Regions from separate parts of the Chelatococcus sp. HY11 genome, predicted to be linked through region 2. Evidence: riboswitches for the same ligand, from Rfam matches in the RefSeq annotation. Region 2 holds a riboswitch; each other region holds the start of a gene.

Region 1 (2,258 bases), 1.4 Mb from region 2:
TGGTTACGGTGACAATGTCGAGGCTTTCCGGCAGGCCTATGCGGCCTATGGCGAATGGATCATCCTGATCAAGGGCCTCACGCCTATCCCCTACAAGCTGGTGACCATCACATCCGGCTTTGCCGGCTACGACCTTCTGTGGTTCACGATACTGTCAATCATCACCCGGGGCCTGCGGTTCTATATTCTCGCCGCGCTGGTCAACCGTTTCGGGGCTCCCGCCAAGGAAATCCTGGAGCGCAACCTCGGTCTGGCCGCAATCATCCTGTTTGCCACCATCATCGGCGGCTTCGTGGCCGTCCGCTATATATTCTAGGGGCGCGCATCGACAGGGCGCCTCGCCTCACGAGCGTTCAATGTCCCTTCTCTCGCGCCCACGCCTTGTTGCACTGACGATCCTCGTCATTTGCGTCGCCCTCATCGGCGGCGCCTATTATTTTGAGTACGTGCTGGGGCTGAAGCCCTGTGAGCTTTGTCTCAAACAGCGCCAGCCCTACTATCTCGCGATGCCGATAGCGGCGGTGCTCGCGCTTCTGCCCGATGAGCGGCGTGACCGGCTGTTCGTGGGCCTGCGCTGGATAGGCTTCGGCATCATCGCGGTCGCGTTCCTCTACAACGCCGGCCTCGGCGTCTACCACAGCGGCGCGGAGTGGCATTTGTGGCAGGGGCCTGCGGATTGCACCGGCCCCATGAACAACAATGTCGGCCTCAATGATTTTCTCAAGAACCTGCAGACCACCCGCGTGGTGCGCTGCGACGAGGCCGCCTGGCGTTTCCTGGGTGTTTCGCTCGCCGGCTGGAGTGCGCTCGCCTCGCTCGGCCTTGCGCTGCTCGCGCTCGGCGGCCTGGGGAAAATGAGGAAAAATTAACCCTGGCCGTGATCCCACGCCGCGCCGAGATATCGCATATATTGACATAAGCGGGCAATTACCCCCTATATCTAGTGGTCACGGTCGCTCGATTCGTATTCGAGCGGGCAAGAGGGAATTCGGGCGCGGAGCTTTGGCACCGCCAAACCGAAGCTGCCCCCGCAACTGTAAGTGGTGAGTCTACGTCCAACTGATGTCACTGGCGTCGCATGGCGCCGGGAAGGCAGGGCGTGGGCGGCGATCCACAGCCAGGAGACCTGCCGCGACGATTGAGATTGTCCTCGGGCGGGGTGCCCCGGTGGATCGCCTGGAGTTTGTCGCGGCGGAAGGCTGCCGGGCGCTCCTGTTTGCGCGTCCGCTCGGCCTTTGCCCCCAAGAATGGGGTGTGTTGCCGATGTCCTTGATGACCGAAACCGAAGCCCGCGAAACCGAAGCCAGGCTGTCACGCTCGCCCGCTGGTGTGACGGGCGCCCCCCGCGCGGCCGCTGAGCCGGGATACCAGCTCATCCGCCGCAACGGCGCTGTGACGCCGTTCGACCCGTCGAAGATCGCCGTTGCGCTGACGAAGGCGTTCCTCGCCGTCGAAGGATCGAGCGCCGCCGCCTCGCGCCGCGTGCACGACATCGTCGCTGATCTCACCGGCCAGATTGTCGCCGCGCTGACCCGTCGCGCCGATGCCGGGCGTACCTTCCACATCGAGGATGTGCAGGACCAGGTCGAGCTCGCCCTCATGCGCAGCGAGCATCACAAGGCCGCGCGCGCCTATGTGCTCTATCGCGAGGAGCGTGCCCGCGAGCGCGCCCGCGCCGCCAATGACGCGACGACGACGCCGGAGCAGCCACACCTTCGCATGAAGGGCGCTGACGGCGAACTTGTGCCGCTCGACGAGGCGCGCCTTGCCGCCATCATCGCGGAAGCCTGCGCCGGTCTCGAAGGCGTGACCGCTGAGGCGATCCTCACGGAGGCGCGCCGCAACCTCTACGACGGCATCAGCCGGGACGAACTGGCGCTCGCGCCGATCCTCGCGGCCCGCACCCTTGTCGAGACCGAGCCGGACTATGCCAAGGTTTCCGCGCGGCTCTTGAACGACAAGCTGCGGCGCGAGGCCTTGAGCTTCGTCTTCGGCCGCGCGGAGGAGGCGACGCAGGCCGAGATGGCCGAGCGCTACCCGAGCTATTTCCACGCTTACGTGAAGACTGGCATCGACAATGAGCTTCTCGACCCTGAGCTCGCCCGCTTCGATCTGGCCCGCCTCGCCGCCGCGCTGAAGCCCGAGCGCGATCTGAACTTCGACTATCTCGGCTTCCAGACGCTCTACGACCGCTATTTCCTGCATGTGCGCGGCACGCGGTTCGAGCTGGCGCAGGCTTTCTTCATGCGCGTCGCCAT
Region 2 (2,258 bases):
GTCGTGCTGATGGGCGTGGCGCGGGCCTTCTACCAGCCGGCAAGCCAGGCCTTCGTGCCGAATCTCGTGCCTCGGCACCTCTTCGGCCAAGCCATAGCCTGGAGTTCATCGATCGGGCAGGTCGCTGTCATCGCCGGTCCGGCGATCGGTGGCCTCCTGTATATCGCGGGCGCCCATGTCGCTTTTGGGGGCGCGGCCCTGCTCTTCCTCGTGGCGGCGGTCGCGGTGACGCTGATCCGCCTGCGTGCGGAGAAGGTTCCGGCATCGAAGGTCAACTGGTCGACGCTCATCGCAGGATTGACCTTCATCCGCGGCAAGCCTGTGCTCTTCGGCGCCATCACGCTCGATCTCTTCGGCGTGCTGCTTGGCGGCGCGACCGCGCTCCTGCCCATCTATGCCAGCGACATCCTGCATATCGGCCCGGCGGGCCTGGGGCTTCTACGCAGCGCCCCGGCGGTGGGAGCGGCGGCGATGGCCCTGGTGCTGGCGCATCACCCGATCGCGCGCAACGCCGGCAAGCGCATGTTCGGCGCCGTCATCCTGTTCGGGCTGGCGACCATCGTCTTCGGCCTGTCGACGAACTTCTACCTGTCGCTTGGCGCGCTGGTCGTCCTCGGCGCCTCGGACATGATCAGCGTGTTCGTTCGCCAGACGCTCGTCCAGGCCGATACGCCGGATACCATGCGCGGCCGGGTGGCTGCCGTGAACACGGTGTTCATCGGCGCCTCGAACCAGCTCGGTGAATTCGAGTCCGGCACGCTGGCGGCCTTCATCGGCGCGGCGCCGGCCGTCGCGCTGGGCGGCCTTGGAACCATTGCCATCGCCTTGGCGTGGACCCGGCTATTTCCGACACTGCTCCACCGCGACAAGCTCGTCGAATAAGGTTGGCGCGTTGACTTTTGGCGGGAGTAGGCGTCTAGCTTCGGCAAGCGATGGTCCTCGTCAGAGGTCAAAAGGGAATGCCGGTGCGGGGTGTGTCACCCCAAGGCCGGAGCTGCCCCCGCAACTGTGAGCGGTTGAGGCGCGAACCACGACAGCCACTGGATCTGCCGTCCTTCCGGCGGGGGTCTGGGAAGGCGGTTCGCTCCGATGATCCGCAAGCCAGGAGACCTGCCTTCGCGATGGAAGCCATGGAACTGCCGGTGGGGCAGTGAAGGAGGTCGCGGTGTCGAATGTTGCTGTTGCGGGATTGGGTTCTCGCGCTGAGGTATTGAAAGTTGCCCTTGTTGCCTTTGCCATGGGCGTTGCCCTGGTGTTCGTGACGGGTTTCGCGCATCCCGAGGCCGTCCACAACGCGGCCCATGACACGCGCCACGCGCTGAGCTTTCCCTGCCACTGATCGCGGCATGTTCAATCGTGTGCTGGCCGTTGCCCTGGTGGCCGGCCTTGTTGCGGGACTTGCGATCGCGGTCCTGCAGCATTTCACCACGACTCCGCTGATCCTGGCCGGCGAAAAATTCGAGAAACCCGAGGGCACCGCCGCGCTTGGCGGCATGTCCGCCGGCCTGTTCGGCGCCCACATGGTTCAGACATCGGGCGTCATGCTGGCACATAACGTCGTCAAGGCGCATGCGCCGACAGGCGAAGGCGGCGACCACGCCGAGGGCTGGAGCCCCGCCGATGGCTTGGAGCGATCGGCCTTCACCGGGCTTACCACCATCGTCACAGCGATCGGTTTTGCCTTGATCCTGATGGCGGCTCTCCTGGTGGCGGGCGAGACGATCGATGTCCGGAGCGCGCTCGCCTTCGCGGCGGCGGCCTTCGTCGCAACCGGTCTCGCGCCAGCCCTGGGGCTCGCTCCCGAGCTGCCGGGGAGCGCGGCCGGGCCGCTCGTCGCGCGGCAGATCTGGTGGGTGTCCACCGCCGTCGCGACGGCAGTCGCGCTGTGGCTCCTCATCCGCACACCGGCTGTCTGGGCGAAGATCATCGGCATCCTCCTGCTCATCGCGCCACATGTCGTTGGCGCGCCGCATCCGGAGGCCTATGCCAGCGGCGCGCCCGCCGAGCTTGCCGGCCATTTCGCCGCGGCCTCGCTCGTCGTGCACGCGGCTTTGTGGGCCGCGGTCGCGGTCGCCGTCGGTTTCTTCTGGCCGCGCCTCGCCCGGCGCGCGGCATGAACGCACCTCAAACCGTCGCGCCAACCACGCTGATGGTCTGCGTGACCTGCCGGCGACGGCAGGGTGGCGCGACGGAAGGACCTTATGACGAGCCGGGGCGTGAGCTCGTGCAGACACTGGCTGAGCGGCTCGCCGCCGATG
Region 3 (2,258 bases), 4.1 Mb from region 2:
CACCTTGGGCCCAATCACCGCTCCTGTCGCCAACGCCCCTTGCGGATTCCCGCAAAGACTGGTAGCCGAGACACCCACGCGCACCACGCCACCGGTTGAATTAAGCTGGTTGAGAGATTTGGTTTGTGATCAGGCGGCGGAAAGCGACTCTGAATCATGCGCTTCACGAGCGCCTGATCTGGACGAGTAGTGAATAGGCACCTCATCGGTGCCGCAAGGGCCGGCGTAGCACAGCGGTAGTGCAGCGGTTTTGTAAACCGAAGGTCGGGAGTTCGATCCTCTCCGCCGGCACCACATTCCCCGCCGAACACCGGCCAAGTTGCCCGCGATCTGTTAAGATAACAGCGTAGGAACCCCTCTTGCGGGACCGGTGGCCTGGAAAGTCGCCTCGCATCTCGGAAGCGGGACGGGCGCGCCTGTCTCCAGACGGCTCGGATGATTCGGGAGCTCACGCAGCGTTTTCCAGCGCCGAGCCAAAAATCCGCGATCGGCCGCCGGGCGTGTCATCGCCGCAACGGGATCGAAAGCGTATGAAACCGACAGAGGCCCCTATCGCGGGCGTCTACCTCACAGCATCGATGTAAAGATATAAACAACTCTTTATATGACATTGACTTGCCCGCCGACGCAGCTCAAGATGCGCATGCCATGGTTCCCCGACATGCCGCCTGCGGCGCGTCGGGGCTAAGAGGGAAGCCGGTGAAATGCCGGCGCTGCCCCCGCAACTGTAAGCGGCGAGCCGATGCCCACGATGTCACTGAGGCGATAGCCTTGGGAAGACGGGTGGAGGCGACGACCTGCGAGCCAGGAGACCTGCCGTGGCGAACAACGTCCACGGGCGGGGTGTCCCGGTGGTGCGCTCGACGGCTCGCCCGGATCTCTGTTCGGCCGGTGATCGTCCCGCGTCCGCTCTGGCCTTTGCCCCCAATTTTGGGGTTAAGCCTATGTATCGATCATCATCCATTGGCATCGCGACGCTCGGCACGCCGCGCATCGGTCCGCGCCGCGAACTCAAGATCGCGCTTGAGAGTTTCTGGTCCGGCAAGTCCGACGAGAAGGCATTGCTGGAAGCCGCCTCCGCCCTGCGCGCGGCCAACTGGGCGCGCCAGAAATCCCAGGGGATCACGACCATCCCATCCAATGACTTTTCTTTCTACGATCAGGTGCTCGACACCAGCGTGATGGTCGGCGCCATCCCCGCCGCTTATGGCTGGACGGGCGGCCCGGTGTCGCTCGCGACCTATTTCGCGATGGCGCGCGGCTCGCAGGGGGACGCGCAACCTCACGCCTGCGGCCATGGCCACCACGATCATGGCGCGCCTCATGGTGTCCCGGCTTCCCATGGCGTCCCGGCCCAGGAAATGACGAAGTGGTTCGACACCAACTATCACTACATGGTGCCGGAATTCGAGGCCGGGCAGCGCTTTGCGCTCGCCTCCCTCAAGCCGGTCGAGGAGTACCGCGAGGCAAAATCCCTCGGTTTCGAGACCCGTCCGGTCCTGCTCGGCCCCGTCACCTTCCTGCGTCTCGGCAAGGCAAAGGATCCGTCCTTCGACCCGCTGACGCTTCTGGGTGACCTGCTGCCGGTCTATGTCGATGTCCTGCGCCGGCTTGCCGCCAATGGCGCGACATGGGTCCAGATCGATGAGCCCTGCCTCGTGCTCGATCTCGACAAACCCGCGCGCGAGGCGCTGCGTCGCGCCTACGCGCTGTTCGCCCATGCCTTGCCGGATCTGAAAATCATGCTCGCCACCTATTTCGGCAGCATCGGCGATAACCTGGACACCGCGCTCTCGCTGCACGTCGCGGGCTTGCATGTCGATCTGGTGCGTGCGCCGGAGCAGCTCGATGCAGTTCTCGCCAAGGCGCCGCGTGGCCTTGTCCTGTCACTAGGTGTCGTCGATGGCCGCAACATCTGGCGCACGGATCTGGAGAAAGTCCTGGCCCGGGTGGCGCCCGTCGCCGCGAAGCGCGGGACCGACCATGTCCAGATCGCGCCATCCTGCTCGCTGCTGCACAGCCCGCTCGACCTCGAACTGGAAACGAACCTCGATCCCGAAGTGAGGGGCTGGCTCTCCTTCGCCGTGCAGAAAATGGGTGAGCTGGCCACGCTCGGCCGCGCGCTCGCGGACGGACGCGAGAGCGTCAAGGAGGCTCTCGCCGCCTCGACAGCGACGGCGAGAGCCCGCAAGGCTTCTCCAAAGGTCAACGACGCGATCGTCGCCGCGCGCCTGGCGGCCGTGACGGAGGCCTTCGCG

Evidence for each region. A riboswitch is a leader RNA that binds a small molecule or an ion and turns the genes downstream of it on or off. The one in region 2 is predicted to bind cobalamin.
Region 1: it holds a riboswitch for cobalamin, as region 2 does, so the genes downstream of both, KIO74_RS14525 (ribonucleoside-diphosphate reductase subunit alpha) here and KIO74_RS21005 (CbtB domain-containing protein) in region 2, are expected to answer to the same signal.
Region 3: it holds a riboswitch for cobalamin, as region 2 does, so the genes downstream of both, metE (5-methyltetrahydropteroyltriglutamate--homocysteine S-methyltransferase) here and KIO74_RS21005 (CbtB domain-containing protein) in region 2, are expected to answer to the same signal.

The regions. Positions count from the first base shown of each region.
Region 1 is NZ_JAHBRX010000001.1:3,169,749-3,172,006, reverse strand. It holds gene KIO74_RS14535 (YqaA family protein) at 1-316, shown strand, start outside; gene KIO74_RS14530 (disulfide bond formation protein B) at 357-869, shown strand; cobalamin riboswitch at 934-1,148, shown strand; gene KIO74_RS14525 (ribonucleoside-diphosphate reductase subunit alpha) at 1,273-2,258, shown strand, end outside.
Region 2 is NZ_JAHBRX010000001.1:4,603,265-4,605,522, forward strand. It holds gene KIO74_RS21000 (MFS transporter) at 1-882, shown strand, start outside; cobalamin riboswitch at 917-1,132, shown strand; gene KIO74_RS21005 (CbtB domain-containing protein) at 1,166-1,339, shown strand; gene KIO74_RS21010 (CbtA family protein) at 1,347-2,117, shown strand; gene KIO74_RS21015 (DUF1636 family protein) at 2,114-2,258, shown strand, end outside.
Region 3 is NZ_JAHBRX010000001.1:544,703-546,960, reverse strand. It holds tRNA gene KIO74_RS02665 (tRNA-Thr) at 220-294, shown strand; cobalamin riboswitch at 633-835, shown strand; gene metE (5-methyltetrahydropteroyltriglutamate--homocysteine S-methyltransferase) at 945-2,258, shown strand, end outside.